Regions from separate parts of the Kitasatospora acidiphila genome, predicted to be linked through region 2. Evidence: riboswitches for the same ligand, from Rfam matches in the RefSeq annotation. Region 2 holds a riboswitch; the other holds the start of a gene.

Region 1 (9,270 bases), 4.3 Mb from region 2:
CCATGACCGCCACCGGGGCGAAGTTCTCGGAGGCGATCATTTCCAGGGTGGACTGCTGGCGGTGCAGCTCGGCGTCGACCGCGGCGGCGATCTCCGGGTCGAGAGCGTGGAGGGACTGGTTGAGAACCGTCATGGTGGCGTCTTCCCGTGGGGCTCTGGTGCTGAGGGGGTGTCGCGCGCAGCGCCTCGCTGGAAGGGTGGCGGTGGGCGACGGGTGGGACGGAGGGCGGCCGCCGCGCTGCGGCCGCCCTTTCAGATGAGTCAGCCCGCGGTGAACGCGGTGTACTCGTCGGCGCTCAGCAGGTCGTCGGTGTCGGTGACCTTGAGCTTGAACAGCCAGCCACCGGCGAAGGCGGCCGAGTTGACCAGGGCCGGCTCGTCTATGACGTCCTGGTTGACCGCGACGACCTCGCCGGTGGCCGGCGAGTACAGGTCGCTGACCGACTTGGTCGACTCGAGCTCGCCACAGGTCTCGCCGGCGGTCACGGTGTCGCCCACGGACGGCAGGTCCACGTAGACGATGTCGCCCAGCGCGCCGGCGGCGTGCTCGGTGATGCCCACGGTCGACACGCCGTCAGCGTCGGCCTCGGTCAGCCACTCGTGCTCCTTGCTGTACTGCAGGTTCTGCGGGTTGCTCATGAGCTCATTCTCCATTAGCGGGAAGCGGGTGTGCGGAAGCGGTCCGCTCAGTGGACCGCGGTCCGGCGGACGGTGTGGGGGACGGGATCAGCGGGCGCGCTTGTAGAACGGCAGCGCGACGACCTCGACCGGCTCGTGCTTGCCGCGCACGTCCACGGCGACGGCGGTGCCGGGAGCCGCGAAGGCGGCGTCCAGGTAGGCGATGGCGATCGGCTTGCCCAGCGTCGGGGAGGGCGAGCCGGAGGTGATCCGGCCGATCACGGTGCCCTCGGCGTCGACCACCGAGTACTCGGCGCGCGGCACCCGCTTGCCCTCGGAGACCAGGCCGACCAGCTTGCGCGGCGGGTTCACCTCGGCCTGGGCGGCGGCCGCCTCCAGGGCCTTGCGGCCGACGAAGTCGCCGCCGTTGGTGGTCTTGTCGAACCGGACCACGCGGCCGAGGCCGGCGTCGAACGGGGTCAGCGAGGTGTCCAGCTCGTGCCCGTAGAGCGGCATGCCGGCCTCCAGGCGCAGCGTGTCGCGGCAGGACAGGCCGGCCGGGACCAGGCCGTGCGGGGCGCCGGCCTCGGTGAGCGCGTGCCACAGGTGCTCGGCGTCGGCGGGGGCGCAGAAGATCTCGAAGCCGTCCTCGCCGGTGTAGCCGGTGCGGGCCAGCCACACCTGCTTCTCCGCGACGGTGGCGGGCAGCAGCGCGTAGTACTTCAGCCCCGGCAGGTCGGCGTCGGTGACCGAGGAGAGGATCGCGTTCGCCTCCGGGCCCTGGACGGCGAGCAGCGCGTAGGCGTCGCGGTCGTCGCGCACCACGGCGTCGAAGCCGGCCGCGCGCTCGGTCAGCGCGTCCAGCACCACCTGGGCGTTGGAGGCGTTGGCGACCACCATGTACTCGTTCTCGGCGGTGCGGTAGACGATCAGGTCGTCCAGGATGCCGCCGTCCTCGCGGCAGATCATGGTGTAGCGGGCGCGCAGCACGCCGAGCGCGGAGATGAAGCCGACCAGCGCGTGGTCCAGCAGCTCGCCGGCCTGCGGGCCCAAGACGGTGATCTCGCCCATGTGCGAGAGGTCGAAGAGGCCGGCCTTGGTGCGGACGGCGAGGTGCTCCTCGCGCTCGCTGCCGTAGCGCAGCGGCATGTCCCAGCCGGCGAAGTCGGTCATGGTCGCCCCGAGGGCGCGGTGCAGGGCGTCGAGCGCGGTCAGGCGCGGGGACATGGCGGGACTCCGGTCTGTAACAGGCAGATGGGCCCTTCTCGCCCGATGGTGGGCAAGGAGGGACGGTGGAGTCTCCCCGTCTGTCGTCACAACCTGAGAGCTTCACCGCGACCAGCATGGCGCGGCTTGCACCGTGGGTGGGCGCACGGCACGGCCGTGTTCCGCTTTCCAGATTCGCCTCGCCCACGCGGTATCGGGTGCCTGAGAGATTCCGGGGAGGACTTGCTCCTTCGGCGCCGGTCCGTGCCCTGCGGCACCTCCGGACTCTCCCGCGCGGGTTCGAACGGCCAGTATGAAGTTCTGTTTATCGCGCACATCATGGCATGCCCGTTCGCTCAGCGGGAGTGGGGGCGGTGCCGACGGCGGGACAGTGGCCAGTCGGCCGGCCGCCGCCTGGTGCGTAGTGGCCAGTGGGCCGGCCGCCGCCTAGTAGTCTGCTCCGGTGGAGACTCAGGGGTTTGCCGTGCCCGCGCCCGCGTGGGCCGAGCCGGGGCAGCCGCCGACCGGCGGAGGGTGGCCGGCGAACGAGCTGGAGCAGGTGCTCAGTGCGGCGATCGGGGACCCGGGCGCGACGCCCCGGGTGATCGAGGTGCTGGCGCGCAGTCACGTGTGGATCCCGCTGCCGGTCGGCGCAGATCCATCCGGTCAGGCACTCGACCTGCCGACCATCGAGCTGGCCGGCGCCCGTTATGTACCGGTCTTCTCCTCCGAGGAGCAGTTCGTCCGGCACGCGCCGGGAATGTCCTGCGCGGTCGCCCCGGCCTGGGAGTTCGCCCGCGGGCTGCCGCTCGGGCTCGGCATCGCCGTCAACCCCGACGCCCCCGTCGGCATCCCGGTGCCGCCCGAGGGCGTCGGCGAGCTGCGGCGCGGGCCGCGCGAGCAGCGCTGGGACGCGGTCGCCGGGTCGCCGGACGCGCCGGTCGGCGACGGCGCCCGGGTGGCGCTGCGCGAGCCGGAGCCGCACGAGGAGCCGGTGGCGTTCCTGACCGCCGTCTGCGCCGAGCTGGCCGCGCTGCCAGGAGTACTGACGGCCCGTCGGGCGCTGGCCTCGGTGGAGGGCGAGCCGACGGTGCTGTTCGTGGGCGTGCAGCTGGATCCGTCCCACCCCGCCGACCCGGCCGGGGCGAACGCGGCGCTGGGCCGGGCGCTGGGCGTGGCCCCGCTCCCCGGGGGAGTGCACATCGTGCTGCTGGACCTGGCGGCGGACCCGGTGGTGGACTGGATGCTGACCCAGGTGCGCCCGTTCTACCAGCGGGGTTGATCCGGCGATGGGCGAGTCGAGAGAAGGGCGCGTGCGGTGACGACGGGAGCGACGGGCGGATCAGGGCCGTGGAGCCCGGCCTCGGTCCCGGGTACCGACCCGGGCACCCTGGAGCGGGCCCTCAAAGAGGTCGCCCCGGACCGGTTCGAGGCCTATGAGCAGCTGCTGCGCGAGCTGTCGGCGGGCCGGGTGTGGATGCTGCTGTGGCACGGCAGCCCGGGCAGCCCGGACGCCCAGTACGGGAACATGGACATCGGCGGCCACGGCTACGCGCCGGCCGTCACCTCGCCCGAGCAGCTGACCGCCAGCGGTTGGAGCCGGGCGCACGAGGTGATCAGCGGCAAGGAGATCGCCGCCACCCTCTACCGGACCCGCTGGGGCCTGTGGCTCAACCCGCACACGCCCGGCGGCGGGGTCGGGGTGCCGTGGGCCGATCTGCGCCGGATCGCGGCCGGGCTGGACCGGTTGCCCGCCGGGCCGCTGCGGCTGAGTGAGCCCCAGGTGCCGGGCACCGAGGCGTTCTTCGGGCTGCTGCAGCACCAGGCGCCCTCCGTGCGTCCGGTGCGGGCGCTGCGCCGGGCCTGGGTGCGGCCGGTGCTGGGGGAGCCCTACCTGGCGATCGGGCTGGAGCTGTACGACAACTCGCCGCCGGCCGTGGAGGCGGTGCGGGCGCTGATGCAGCGGGCCATCTCGCAGGCCCCGCAGGGGTTGGCGGTCTCCACGGTGGCGCTGAGCGACGACTACGACCCGGTGGCGCTCTGGATGCGGGCCAACGCCCGGCCGTTCTACCACCGCGAGGCGACCCCGCCGCCGGCCGTGCCGCCGTATCCGATGCCGACCGGCTACGGCTATCCGACGCCGAGCCCGTGGCCGCAGCAGCCCTGGCCCGGCCGCTGAGCGGACACCCCTGTTCGCATAGCGAACGCTCATGTGGGACTTGAGCGGAATCTGAGTATCCGGTGCCCGGGTCGTCGATAACGGCCCGGGTAGAGCCATGTCGTCCTCCACGCTTTCTGACGAGCTGTCAACTACCGTATCCAGTGGCCTGCTGGACCAGGCGGTCATAGCTGGTGTGCGCATGGCGGGTTTAGGGATCTCGATAATCGGTAGATCACAGTTGGGCATCCTTCACCAATGGGGGCTGGCGCCGAACTGGCGAGAACGTGAAGAGTTCTGCGCACCGCACCAGCCGAGCAGCCCGAACGTATGGCAAGCAGGCTCTGACCAGGACCTGACACCGCCATGCCCGATTTCGGGCTGCCTTGGGCCGACGACCGTCGGCGAGGGGACGCCAACTGCTGATGAGCACAACCACCGACACCACCGCCGCCATTCCGCCGGACCCGGGGGCGCCGATCGCCGACGCGCCGCAGACCCGCATCGAGGGCCGCTCGCTCGGCCGGATCGCCTGGCTGCGCTTCAAGCGCGACAAGGCGGCCATGGCCGGCGGGATCGTGGTCATCCTGCTGATCCTGCTCGCGGTGCTGGCCAAGCCGATCGAATCGGCCTTCGGTCTGGACCCGAACGCCCAGAACCCCGACCTGCTGAACGCCGACCTCGGCGGCCTGCCGAACGGCAACTTCGGCGGCATGAGCGGCAGTCACCTGCTGGGCATCGACCCCGGGCTCGGGCGCGACCTGCTCTCCCGGATCATCGAGGGCTCCTGGGTCTCACTGCTGGTCGCCTTCGGCGCCACGCTGCTGTCCAACACCATCGGCACCGTGCTCGGCGTGATCGCCGGCTACTACGGCGGCTGGGTGGACACCGCGATCAGCCGGGTGATGGACACCTTCCTGGCTTTCCCGCTGCTGCTGTTCGCCATCTCGATCTCGGCCTCGCTGCAGGGCGGCGCCTTCGGAATGCACGGCCTGCCGCTCCACATCAGCGTGCTGATCTTCGTGATCGGCTTCTTCAACTGGCCCTACATGGGCCGGATCGTGCGCGGGCAGACGCTCTCGCTGCGCGAGCGGGAGTTCGTCTTCGCGGCCCGATCGCTGGGCGCGCGGGGCCCGTTCATCCTGTTCAAGGAGCTGCTGCCGAACCTGGTCGGTCCGATCCTGGTCTACTCGACCCTGCTGATCCCGACCAACATCCTCTTCGAGGCCGGCCTGAGCTTCCTCGGAGTCGGCATCCAGCCGCCGCAGGCCTCCTGGGGCGGGATGATGAACGACGCGATCAACTACTACCAGGTGGACCCGCAGTACCTCATCGTCCCGGGCGTGGCGATCTTCATCACCGTGCTCGCCTTCAACCTGCTGGGTGACGGACTGCGCGACGCGCTCGACCCGCGCAGCAACTGATCCTCTGAGTCCCACTCGGCTCGTCTGAGTCCCACTCAGTTCGTCTGAGCTCCACTCAGTTCCTCTGAGCCCCACTCGGTTCGTTTGACCCACGACACACTTGCAAGGGGTTGATCCAGCAATGCGCCGTAATCGTACTCTCGCCCTGGCCGCGGCAGCCGCCACCGCTGTGCTGGTGGTGAGCGGCTGCGCCAGCAGCAAGGGCGGCACCACGGGCGGATCCTCGTCCGCCGCCGGTGCCAACGCCGCCACCAAGGGCATCGTGAACGCCTCCGACCACAAGGGCGGGACGGTCACCTACGAGATGAAGGGAACCCCGGACTCGCTGGACCCGGGGAACACCTACTACGCCTACATCTACAACTTCTCGCGGCTGTACGCCCGTGCGCTGACCACCTTCACCCCCGCCCCCGGCGCGCAGGGCAACAAGCTCGCCCCGGACCTGGCGCAGGGCATGGGCCAGGTCAGCGCGGACGGCAAGACCTGGACGTACAAGCTGCGCCCGGGCCTGAAGTACGACGACGGCACCCCGATCACCTCCAAGGACGTCAAGTACGCCATCGAGCGCAGCAACTTCGCGCCCGACGTGCTCTCCAACGGCCCGACCTACTTCCAGCAGTACCTGGTCGACAACCCCACGCCGTACCAGGGTCCCTACAAGGACAAGGACCCGGCCGGCCTGCACTCGATCGGTACGCCGGACGACACCACCATCACCTTCCAGCTCAAGCAGCCGTTCGCCGACTTCGACTACCTGGTCAGCGCGCCCGACACCGCCCCGGTGCCGCAGGCCAAGGACGAAGGCGCCAACTACGTGAAGCACATCGTCTCCAGCGGCTCCTACAAGTTCCAGTCGTACGACGACGGCAAGGGCGCCGTGCTGGTGCCCAACACCAACTGGGACGCGAGCACCGACCCGCTCCGCAAGCAGCTCGCGGACAAGATCGTGCTGAAGATGAACATCGACCAGCAGACCATCGACCAGGACCTGATGTCCGGCAACGCCCAGGTCGACCTGGTCGGCGGCGGTGTCGACCCGCAGACCCAGGCCAAGATCCTGCTGGATCCGAAGCTGAAGGCGCAGAGCGACAACGCCGCCGGCGGCCGTCTCGCCTACCTGGCGCTCAACACCAAGCAGGCGCCGCTGGACAACGCCGACTGCCGCAAGGCCGTGGAGTACGCGATCGACAAGGTCGCGGTGCAGACCGCCGAGGGCGGCCCGATCCGCGGTGACATCGCCACCACCGTGCTGCCGCCGGACGTCACCGGCCACCAGGACTTCGACACCTACGCCACCCCCGGCAACAAGGGTGACGTCGACAAGGCCAAGGCCGAGCTCAAGGCCTGCGGCCACCCGGACGGCTTCAAGACCGTGATCACCGCCCGCACCGAGCGTGACACCGAGGTCAAGGCCGCCACCGCCATCCAGGGCGCGCTGGCCAAGGTCGGCATCACGCTGGAGATCCAGCAGTACCCGCAGGGCAAGTACTTCACCGACTACGCGGGCGTGCCGGACTTCATCAACCAGCACGGCGTCGGCATGATGATGATGCAGTGGGGCGCCGACTGGCCGACCGGCCTGGGCTTCCTGCAGCAGATCACCGACGGCCGGGCGATCAAGTCCTCCGGCAACAGCAACATCGCGCTGCTGAACGACCCGAAGGTCAACAGCCTGCTCGACGACGCGGCCACCAACAACTCCGGGGACGCCCGCAACAAGGACTACGCCCAGATCGACAAGCAGGTCATGGATGACGCGGCCTACGTGCCGCTGACCGACTTCAAGGTCTTCAACTACCGCCCGGCCAGCGCCACCAACATGGTCTCCACCTCGGCGTTCAGCGGTGAGTACGACTACCTCAACATCGGCACCACCAGCAACAACTAAGCGGCACCACCGGGTCATCGAGACCCACCACGTAAGAGTCCGGCTCACCATCCCTGAAGGCAGGTGAAGGCGAGCGGAGCCCCGCCCCGACCGCCGGTCCCCACCGGGACCCAAGGTCGGGGCGGGCCCCAAGCCGTCCGACTGTGTTCTTCTACATCCTCCGCAGGACGTTCGCCGCCCTGGTACTGCTACTGGTCGTCAGCGCGGTCACCTTCGGCATCTTCTTCCTGCTACCGCGCCTGGCCGGTGAGACCACCGACCAGCTGGCCGCCCAGTACATCGGCAAGAACCCGAGCCCCGAGGCGCTGGCCGCGGTCAAGAAGAACCTGGGTTTCGACCAGCCGCTGTACGAGCAGTTCTGGCACTTCGTCAAGCAGATCTTCGTCGGTGCCACGTACAAGTACGGCCCGGACGCGTCCACTTGCCACGTCCCCTGCTTCGGCTACTCGTTCAAGAACCACATCGAGGTCTGGCCCGAGATCGAGAGCCGGATCCCGGTGACCTTCTCGCTGGCGCTCGGCGCCGCGGTGCTGTGGCTGCTCTCCGGCGTGACCACCGGCGTGATCTCGGCGCTGCGGCCCAAGTCCTTCTTCGACCGCTTCTCGATGGGCATCGCGCTGGCCGGCGTCTCGCTGCCGATCTTCTTCACCGGCGCGATCCTGCACTACCTGTTCAGCTACAAGTGGGTCGTCTTCGACAACCTGCACTACGTCAACTTCACCGATGACCCGGTCGGTTGGTTCACCAACCTGATCCTGCCCTGGGTGTCGCTGGCCTTCCTCTACTCCGCGCTCTACGCCCGGCTTACCCGCGCCGGGATGCTGGAGACGATGAGCGAGGACTACATCCGCACCGCGCGGGCCAAGGGCCTGATCGAGCGCAAGGTGGTGATCCGGCACGGTCTGCGCGCCGCGCTCACCCCGATCCTCACCATCTTCGGCATGGACCTGGGCCTGCTGCTCGGCGGCGCGGTCATCACCGAGCAGGTCTTCTCGATGCAGGGCATCGGCTTCTTCGCGGTCTCCGCGATCAAGGACAACGACCTGCCCAAGATCCTCGGCGTCACCATGATCGCCGCCTTCTTCATCGTGCTCTGCAACCTGCTGGTTGACCTCCTGTACGCCGCCGTCGACCCCCGGGTGAGGCTCTCATGATCGTCGAACCCGTGACCGACCGCGTTTCCGAGGACCACGACTCCTTCCTCTCGGTGCGCGACCTGCGCATCCACTTCGACACCGACGACGGCCTGGTGAAGTCCGTCGACGGCGTCAGCTTCGACCTCGCCCGCGGCAAGACCCTGGGCATCGTCGGCGAGTCCGGCTCCGGCAAGTCCGTCACCTCGATGGGCATCATGGGCCTGCACCGCTCCAAGCGGGCCCGGATCAGCGGCGAAATCTGGCTGGACGGCAAGGAGTTGGTCGGCGCCGGGCCCGAGGAGGTGCGCAAGCTGCGCGGCCACTCGATGGCGATGATCTTCCAGGACCCGCTGACCGCGATGCACCCGTACTACACGGTGGGCGCCCAGATCATGGAGGCCTACCGGGTGCACCACCCCGAGGCCAACAAGAAGGCGGCCCGCACCCGGGCCATCGAGATGCTGGCCCGGGTCGGCATCCCGCAGCCGGACCGCCGCGTCGACGACTACCCGCACCAGTTCTCCGGCGGCATGCGCCAGCGCGCCATGATCGCCATGGCGCTGGTCAACGACCCGTCGCTGCTGATCGCCGACGAGCCGACCACCGCGCTCGACGTCACCGTGCAGGCCCAGATCCTGGACCTGATCCGGGACCTGCAGGAGGAGTTCGGCTCGGCCGTCATCATCATCACCCACGACCTGGGCGTGGTCGCGGAGCTGGCCGACGACATCATGGTGATGTACGCCGGGCGGTGCGTGGAGCGCGGCCCCGCGGCCACCCTCTTCGACAACCCCGAACACCCGTACACCTGGGGCCTGTTGGGCTCCATGCCGCGACTGG
Region 2 (9,270 bases):
GGGTCGGCTCGACCGGGCCGGGGGCCGGCTCCACCGGCTTGTCCAGGCCGATGGTCGGCTCGACCGGCCCCTCCCGGCCGACGGCCGACCGGGCGGTGGGTGCGGTGGGTGCGGTGGGTGCGGTGGCCATCGGGCGGCCGGTGGCGGGGGCCGCGGGTGCGGTCACACCGAAGTCCATGTCGTCCGCCCGGCCGCGGGCGGTGCCCTGGGCGGGCGGAGCGGGTGCGGCGGTGCGGTCACCGGTGGGGGCGTCCAGCCCGTAGTAGCGGTAGAGCTGCAGCTCCTGGGCCGGGGAGAGGTGCTGGCCGACGCCGAAGTCCGGCGACTCCTTGATCAGCGACTTGTCATAGGGCACCCGCAGCTCCTGGCCGGAGAACTCGCTCGTGGTCAGGGGCACGAAGGCGTCCCGGCCGAAGATCCCGGTGCGCACGGCCGCCCACTCGGGCTCGCCGGTCGCGTCGTCGAGGTAGACCTCGTCCACGGTGCCGATCTTGTCGCCGTTGCGGTCCACGGCCTTGTGCCCGATCAGGTCTCGGGGATCGATATCGGTCTGCACGCTGTTCCTCTCCTGGTGGTACCGCTGTCGATTCACACCAAATGCCACAAAGGGAACAGCGGCCAGCCGGATGCGGCCGTCCGAGCCGGTGATCGCCCAGGTGGGGGAGTGCGATCGATCACCTGAGCGGTGTTGGCAATGACCGCCGCTGGTACCCTGAACACGACCGCCGAACCCGCACGGGAGAGTCTCCGGCCTTCGATTTCCCAGCGATTTCGAATAGTCCGGAGCGCCGAAGGAGCAAACCCTCCCCGGAATCTCTCAGGCATCCGTACCGTGTGGAATAGGTCACTCTGGAAAGCAGGGCAGGGCCGCCGGTGAGGGAACCGGAGGCGACCACCCTCACCGACGGTGCAAGCCGACGGGGCGTAAGCCCCGTGCGGGCGAAGCTCTCAGGTCCCGATGACAGAGGGGGAGGCCTGTCGGGCTCGTCCGCCACGGCCGCACCGTTCCCCCAGGCGGCGAGGGTCGTGGCTGCGTGCCCCCGCCGGTCCGTGACCAGGAGGCCTCGACCACCATGACTGACCAGCCGACCGCCGGTCGCTCCCAGAACGCGACGCTCGCCGACCTTGAGGCGGCCAGCCCGTTCCAGTCGCGCCACATCGGCCCTGACGCCGCCGCCCAGGAGAAGATGCTCGCCCAGGTGGGCTTCGGCTCGCTGGCCGAACTCTCCACCGCGGCCGTCCCCGAGGCGATCCGCAGCATCACCGCGCTCGACCTGCCCGCCGGCCGCACCGAGGCCCAGGTGCTGGCCGAGCTGCGTGAGCTGGCCGGGCACAACCAGGTGCTCACCTCGATGATCGGGCTCGGGTACTACGGCACCTTCACCCCGCCGGTGATCCTGCGCAACGTCATGGAGAACCCGGCCTGGTACACCGCCTACACCCCGTACCAGCCCGAGATCTCGCAGGGCCGCCTGGAGGCGCTGCTCAACTTCCAGACCCTGGTCTCCGACCTGACCGGTCTGCCCACCTCCGGCTCCTCGCTGCTCGACGAGGGCACCGCGGCGGCCGAGGCGATGGCGCTGGCCCGCCGCGTCACCAAGGTCAAGGGCGGCGTCTTCCTGGTCGACGTGGACACCCTGCCGCAGACCCTCGCGGTGATCCGGACCCGCGCGGTGCCGACCGGTGTCGAGGTGGTCGTCGCCGACCTGTCCGCCGGCATCCCGGCCGAGATCGCCGAGCGCGGCGTCTTCGGCGTGCTGCTCCAGTACCCGGGTGCCTCCGGCGCGGTGCGCGACCTCACCCCGGTGATCGAGCAGGCGCACGGCCTCGGCGCGATCGTCGCCGTCGCCGCCGACCTGCTGGCGCTGACCCTGCTCAAGTCGCCCGGCGAGCTGGGTGCGGACATAGCCTGCGGCACCTCGCAGCGCTTCGGTGTGCCGATGGGCTTCGGCGGCCCGCACGCCGGCTACCTCTCGGTCCGCGCCGAGTACGCGCGCTCGCTGCCCGGCCGCCTGGTCGGCGTCTCGGTGGACGCCGACGGCCACCGCGCCTACCGGCTGGCGCTGCAGACCCGCGAGCAGCACATCCGCCGCGAGAAGGCCACCAGCAACATCTGCACCGCCCAGGTGCTGCTCGCCGTGATGGCCTCGATGTACGCGGTCTACCACGGTCCGGACGGCCTGGCCGACATCGCCCGCCGCACCCACCGCTACGCCGCCGCGCTGGCCGAGGGCCTGCGGGCCGGCGGCGTCGAGCTCGCCCACGGCGCGTTCTTCGACACCGTCACCGCCAAGGTGCCGGGCCGGGCCGTCGAGGTGGTCGCCGCCGCCCGCGCCGAGGGCGTCAACCTCCACCAGGCCGACGCGGACACCGTCTCGATCTCCTGCGACGAGACCACCACCCGCGAGCACCTGGAGATCGTCTGGGCCGCCTTCGGGGTGGTCGGCGCCGAGGTGGCCGAGGCCGCCGACACGCTGCCGGCCGGGCTGCTGCGCTCCGACGAGTACCTGACCCACCCGGTCTTCCACAGCCACCGCTCGGAGACCGCGATGCTGCGCTACCTGCGCCGCCTCTCGGACCGGGACTACGCGCTGGACCGCGGCATGATCCCGCTGGGCTCGTGCACCATGAAGCTCAACGCCACCACCGAGATGGAGGCGGTCACCTGGCCGGAGTTCGGCCAGCTGCACCCGTTCGCGCCGATCGACCAGGCCCAGGGCTACCTGACCCTGATCCGCGAGCTGGAGCAGCAGCTGGTCGAGGTCACCGGCTACGACGCCGTCTCGATCCAGCCGAACGCCGGCTCGCAGGGCGAGTTCGCCGGTCTGCTCGCGGTGCGCGCCTACCACCTGGCCAACGGCGACACCCAGCGCGACGTCTGCCTGATCCCGTCCTCGGCGCACGGCACCAACGCCGCCTCCGCGGTGATGGCCGGCATGCGCGTCGTCGTGGTGAAGACCATGGCCGACGGTGACGTGGACGTCGAGGACCTCAAGGCCAAGATCACCCAGCACCGCGACCAGCTCGCCGTGCTGATGGTCACCTACCCGTCCACCCACGGCGTGTACGAGACCCAGATCACCGAGATCTGCGGCCTGGTGCACGAGGCCGGCGGCCAGGTCTACGTCGACGGCGCCAACCTCAACGCGCTGGTCGGCCTGGCCAAGCCGGGCAAGTTCGGCGCCGACGTGTCGCACCTGAACCTGCACAAGACCTTCTGCATCCCGCACGGCGGTGGCGGCCCGGGCGTCGGCCCGGTCGCGGTGCGCGCCCACCTGGCGCCGTACCTGCCCAACCACCCGCTGCAGTCGGAGGCCGGCCCGGCCACCGGTGTCGGCCCGATCTCGGCCGCGCCCTGGGGCTCGGCGGCGATCCTGCCGATCTCCTGGGCGTACGTCCGGCTGATGGGCGGCGAGGGCCTCAAGCGCGCCACCCAGGTGGCCGTGCTGAACGCCAACTACATCGCCAAGCGGCTGGCCCCGCACTTCCCGGTGCTCTACACCGGCCCGGGCGGCCTGGTGGCGCACGAGTGCATCATCGACCTGCGCCCGCTCACCAAGGAGACGGGGGTGACCGTGGACGACATCGCCAAGCGCCTGATCGACTACGGCTTCCACGCCCCGACCATGTCCTTCCCGGTGGCCGGCACGCTGATGATCGAGCCCACCGAGTCGGAGGACCTGCACGAGATCGACCGCTTCTGCGAGGCGATGATCGAGATCCGCGCGGAGATCGACAAGGTCGGCTCCGGTGAGTGGGCCGCGGACGACAACCCGCTGCGCAACGCTCCGCACACCGCCGCCAACCTGGCCGGCGACTGGAAGCACGGCTACTCGCGTCAGGAGGCGGTCTTCCCGGCGGGCGTCAACCCGGCGGACAAGTACTGGCCGCCGGTGGGCCGGATCGACGGCGCCTACGGTGACCGCAACCTGGTCTGCTCCTGCCCGCCGCTCGACGAGTACGGCGTCTGAGTAGCGCTCGGAGGGCTCAGCGCCCGATGACGAAGTGCCCTGCGGTGGCTGCCGCAGGGCACTTCGCCATATCCGGAGCCATATTCGGAGTCATGTCCCGAGTGCTCCGCCCGGGATCCGCTCGTGGCTGTCAGGCGGCGACCAGCAGCGTTCGGCGCGGCGCGATCACCCGGCCGTCCGGCAGCAGCTCGCCGGTGTCCTCGAAGAGCAGGACTCCGTTGCAGAGCAGGCTCCAGCCCTGCTCGGGGTGGCGGGCGACGGGAACCGCCGCCTCACGGTCAGGAGAATCGGCCGACGGGCACTCAGGTCGGTGCTGGCACATCGTGGTACCTCGTTTCACTACTCACGCTTCACGCCCCCCGCAGCGGAACGCAGGTGTGAACCAGCGCTTCTGTGGGTAGGACAGGTGGTCCTGCCACGCTGTCTCCAGTGTCCGCGCCCAGACCCCATTGCGCAGCCCTTTCGGTGACTTGCGCCACAACTACAGTCCAGAGATCACCCATTCAGATGGGTCCGACCGTGGTGCGCGTGCAAACGGGCCACCCGACCATGACTCGGTCGGGTGGCCCGTTGATGGTCAGTTCGGAGGGTGTCGGGCCACGCTCAGGCCACTTCTCAGTCGACTGCTCAGGCGACTGCTACGGACACTGCTCAGGCCACTGCGGTGACCCGCGGTGTCGGGCGGCCCAGCAGGGTGAGCAGCTCACCGGCCGGGTAGGCCCGGTGCGCGGTGATGCCGAGCGGCGCGGGGGCCAGCGGCAGCAGCAGGTCGCCGGCCGGATCGGCGTCCGTCGCGTGCAGCCACAGGGCAGTCGCGTAGTGGTCGGGCATCGAGAGCAGCCGGGGCTGGTAGGCCGTGCGCCGCTGCTGGACCAGCTGCCAGGCCTCGGCCAGTGCCCGGACCGTGGAGTCCGGGTAGGGGCCGGCCGCGAAGTGCGCGAAGGTGTGCCCCTCCGCCGACCTCACCACCTCGGCTGCCGCCACCACCACCGTGCCGTGCTTGACCAGGAACCGCCAGCCGGTCCGCGGCGCGGCGGCCAGCGCGCGCGCCGTCGTGGTGCCGGGCGGCAGCTGATGGACTGCCAGTGGATGGGCCGGCAGCAGGGCGCTCGCGGTACTTCGCGGGGCGGCCGCGCCGGGCTGCCGCAGGGCGGTCGGCGAGCTCAGGGCGGCCAGCACGGCGCGCAGGGCGCTGGGCGGTGGCTGGGGTGTCTGCAGGGTCATGGCGGGTCGCCTCTCCATGCGAGATCGGCGTGCGAAGGCGGCATACCGGCGTGGCGCGACAGGGCCGGGTCCGGTTGGGCGTGATCGCGGGGCTGAGCGCGCGGGCTCCGGGCAGCGGCACGCCGCACCGGGGTCGGAACCGGTGCGGCCGGGCCGGGACTCGAAGCCCACTCGAACAAGTGCGCAGGGTGACCTGTTTATCACCTTCTGTCGTGCCCGGCAAGTCGAGCGATAGCTGAGAAACCGTCAGTTCCCTTGTGGCATAGGGCATTAGAAGCGCTCGGGTATCGATCTTCCGGATGGGCATGATGCAGGGCACGGTGGACCGGGCGAAGGGGGTATCCATGGGGGAGAAAGTCATCGCAACCCGGGCCGACCTGTCGGACCGGCAGCACTACCGTCGAAAGCTGCAGTCCTGTCAGGAGGCCCTGGAGCGGATGCTGCACGAGCAGCGTTTCGACCGGCCCCGGGCCATGATGGGCCTGGAGATAGAGCTCAACCTGGCGGACGAGCAGGGTCTGCCGCTGATGCGCAACGAGAAGGTGCTCGCGGCGATCGGCTCGCCCGACTTCCAGACCGAGCTGGGCCAGTTCAACATCGAGGTCAACGTCGCTCCGCACCAGCTCAGCGGCCATGTCTTCGAGGAGCTGCGGGAGGAGCTGGACACCGGCCTGCGGTACGCGGACCGGCGGGCGGCCGAGGCCGGTGCCCGGATCATCATGGTGGGCGTGCTGCCGACCCTGGAGACCGTGCACACCGGGCGCGACGCGATGAGCCACAACAACCGCTACAGCCTGCTCAGCGACCAGATCATGGCGGCCCGCGGCGAGGACATCGCGCTGGACATCGAGGGCGTGGAGCACCTGCAGCTGGAGTCGGTGAGCATGGTCGCCGAGGCCGCCGCCACCTCGCTCCAACTGCACCTCCAGGTGACCCCGGACCGGTTCGCGCCGGTCTGGAACGCGGCCCAGGCGATCGCCGCCGTGCAGGTCGCGCTCGGTGCCAACGCGCCGTTCCTGTTCGGCCGGGAGCTGTGGCGGGAGACCCGTCCGGTGCTCTTCCAGCAGGCCTGCGACACCCGTTCGGCCGAACTGAAGGCCCAGGGAGTGCGCCCGATCACCTGGTTCGGGGAGCGCTGGGTGGACTCGGCGCAGGAGCTGTTCGCCGAGAACATGCGCTACTTCCCGGCCCTGCTGCCGATCTGCGACGACGAGGACCCGGCCAAGGTGCTCGCCTCCGGCGGCGTGCCGCGGCTGGGCGAGATGCGGCTGCACAACGGGACCATCTACCGCTGGAACCGGCCGGTCTACGACGTGACCGACGGCGTGCCGCACCTGCGGGTGGAGAACCGCTGCCTGCCGGCCGGACCGACGGTGGCCGACATCCTGGCCAACGCCGCGTTCTACTACGGGCTGGTCCGCGCGCTGGCCGAGCAGCCCCGGCCGATCTGGACCAGGCTGCCGTTCGCCCACGCCGACCGGAACTTCCACACCGCGGCCCGCTACGGGATCGACGCGGTGGTGCAGTGGCCCCGCCCGGGCCGCGGCACCCGGGGCGCGCCCGCGGCGGTGCCGGTGGTCGACCTGGTGCTCGGTGAGCTGCTGCCGCTGGCCTACCAGGGCCTGGACGAGTGGGGCGTGCAGCCGGCCGACCGGGACCGCTACCTGGGGATCATCGAGCAGCGCTGCCTGCGCCGCACCAATGGCGCGGCCTGGCAGGCGGCCACCGTGCACCAGCTGTGCGAGCGGCACGGCATGGACCGGGCGACCGCGCTGGCCACCATGACCCAGCGGTACATGGAGCTGATGCGGGCGGGCGAGCCGGTGCACAACTGGCCGGTGGGGTGACGGTTTGGCGTCGAGGTCGCCTCATCCTGGTGTGACAAGATGATCCGCCATGACGATCGCACCGCCCGCGCAGCCCGCGGACACCCTGCCGCCCGGTGACCGGCGGCGCCGACTGCTCGGGATCGAGCTGCTGATCGTCCTCGGGCTGTCGCTCGGCGCGAGCGGGGTCAGTGCGCTGATCAGCTTCGTCGACTCGGCCACCCGCAACGTGGGACTGGCCCACCAGACCGCCGCGCTGAACAGCTCGGCGGCCCCCGGCCGGCCCTGGATCGACCTGGCCTACCAGCTCTACTACATCACCCGCGGGCTGATGCCGGTGGCGCTGGTCGGCTACCTGCTGGTGCGCGAGGGCACCTCGCTGCGGGTGCTCGGCTTCGACCTGCGCCGCAAGCCGGCCGACCTCGGCCGCGGCGCCGCCGTGGCCGCCGTGATCGGCGGCACCGGCCTGGCACTGTACTTCGCCTCCCGGGCGGCCGGCTTCAACCTCACGGTCGTCCCGTCCGGGCTGCCCGACGTCTGGTGGCGGATCCCGGTGCTGGTCCTCTCCGCCTGCCAGAACGCGGTGCTGGAGGAGGTGGTGGTGCTCGGCTACCTGGTTCGCCGGCTCGACCAGCGCGGCTGGACGCCCGCCGCCGTGCTGCTGACCAGCGCCGCGGTGCGCGGCTCGTACCACCTCTACCAGGGGATCGGCGGGCTGGTCGGCAACATGGTGATGGGCGCCGTCTTCGTGCTGCTCTACCGGCGCTGGGGGCGGGTGATGCCGATGGTGGCCGCCCATGCGCTGATCGACACCACGGCCTTCGTGGGCTACGCGCTGCTGGCGGGGCACGTCTCGTGGCTGCCCACGGGGTGACCAAACGGTTGTTCAGCAGGGGTGGCCGAGCAGGGGTGGCCGAGCAGGGGTGGCCGAGCAGGGGTGGCCGAGCAGGGGTGAGCGAGCGCTTGCTCAGCGGGGGTGGGCGCGCAGGGTCCCCTCGACCACCGTCACCGCGTGCCCGGCCAGCCGGACGCGGTCGCCCAGCAGCTCGCAGTCGAGCAGCCCGCCGCGCACCGAGGCCTGGTACCCGGTCAGCCCGGTGCGGCCGAGGCGCTCGGCCCAGAACGGGGTCAGCGCGGTGTGCGCGCTGCCGGTGACCGGGTCCTCCGCCACCCCGGCGGCCGGTGCGAAGTAGCGCGAGACGAAGTCGTAGCCGCCCTCCCGGTCCTCCGCCCGCGCGGTGACGGCGACACCGCGGGCCGGCTGCCGGGTGATCGCGGCCAGGTCCGGCGCCAGCCCGCGGACCGCGTGCTCACTGCCCAACTCGGCCACCAGGATGCCCAGCCCGCCGGTGTCGCGACAGCTCAGCACTGCAGAGCCGAGCGCCTCGGCCAGCCCGTCCGGGACCGCCGTCTCGGTCAGCGCGGCCGTCGGCAGATCCAGGGCGATCCGGCCGTCGGGGCGCGGAGTGGCGGTCAGCACACCGCTGAGCGTGTGGAACCGCACCGGCTCCGCCGCGACCAGCCCCCCGGTACGCAGCGCATGGGTGGCGGCCAGGGTGCCATGGCCGCAGAGCGGGACCTCGGTCATCGGGGTGAACCAGCGCAGTGCCCAGTCGCCGTCCGGCAGCCGCCGGACGAACGCGGTCTCGGAGAGGTTCATCTCGCGGGCCACCTGGCGCAGCCACCGCTCCTCGGGCCAGTCGCCGTCCGGCAGCAGGCAGACGGCAGCGGGGTTGCCCGCGAACGGGCGTTCGGTGAACGCATCGATGATCGAGATCTGCATGGCCCGAGCTTACGGCTGGTCAGCGGGCGGGCACAGGTCCAATCCCGGTTAGGTGGACCACGACCGGTGCGGGGAGCGGGCTGGTGCCCCGCTCCCCGCACCGATGGCCGGCCCGCGCTCAGGCCGTGCCGGCCGCCGTCTCCTGCACCTGGGCGTACGGCGCGAGCTTGCGCAGCGACTCGATGTTCTTCAGCAGATCCTCACGGGTCTCGTGCGCGTCACCGACCACGACCACCGACCCGTTGCTCGCCTTGAGCCGGAACCGGTGCATGCCGCGTTCGTCGGTGAACAGCTCGAATTTGCCGGCCATGACAGTGGACGCCTTTCGCTAGGGTGACCCCCTCGATGGAAAGGTATGGTCAAACCTCCTGGGACGCAGACCAGTTGACCCAGTCGGGTGGTTACTGTCCGAGTCGCGGGCGGGGTGCCGTCGGGACACCGCCGGGGAGGAGGCCTTGGTCCCCGG

The links. A riboswitch is a leader RNA that binds a small molecule or an ion and turns the genes downstream of it on or off. The one in region 2 is predicted to bind glycine.
Region 1: linked by a shared signal. The riboswitch ahead of gcvT (glycine cleavage system aminomethyltransferase GcvT) and the one ahead of gcvP (aminomethyl-transferring glycine dehydrogenase) in region 2 are both predicted to bind glycine.

What each region holds. Positions count from the first base shown of each region.
Region 1 covers NZ_VIGB01000003.1:3,294,805-3,304,074, reverse strand. The annotation lists gene glyA (serine hydroxymethyltransferase) at 1-133, opposite strand, end outside; gene gcvH (glycine cleavage system protein GcvH) at 262-639, opposite strand; gene gcvT (glycine cleavage system aminomethyltransferase GcvT) at 727-1,845, opposite strand; glycine riboswitch at 2,024-2,127, opposite strand; gene E6W39_RS15545 (enhanced serine sensitivity protein SseB) at 2,309-3,106, shown strand; gene E6W39_RS15540 (enhanced serine sensitivity protein SseB C-terminal domain-containing protein) at 3,143-4,003, shown strand; gene E6W39_RS15535 (ABC transporter permease) at 4,408-5,406, shown strand; gene E6W39_RS15530 (ABC transporter substrate-binding protein) at 5,528-7,294, shown strand; gene E6W39_RS15525 (ABC transporter permease) at 7,438-8,448, shown strand; gene E6W39_RS15520 (ABC transporter ATP-binding protein) at 8,445-9,270, shown strand, end outside.
Region 2 covers NZ_VIGB01000003.1:7,546,226-7,555,495, forward strand. The annotation lists gene E6W39_RS35580 (PRC and DUF2382 domain-containing protein) at 1-556, opposite strand, end outside; glycine riboswitch at 727-843, shown strand; glycine riboswitch at 845-972, shown strand; gene gcvP (aminomethyl-transferring glycine dehydrogenase) at 1,074-3,971, shown strand; gene E6W39_RS35590 (DUF5999 family protein) at 4,102-4,293, opposite strand; gene E6W39_RS35595 (hypothetical protein) at 4,623-5,195, opposite strand; gene E6W39_RS35600 (glutamate--cysteine ligase) at 5,540-7,042, shown strand; gene E6W39_RS35605 (CPBP family intramembrane glutamic endopeptidase) at 7,092-7,895, shown strand; gene E6W39_RS35610 (PhzF family phenazine biosynthesis protein) at 7,989-8,804, opposite strand; gene E6W39_RS35615 (YegP family protein) at 8,923-9,114, opposite strand.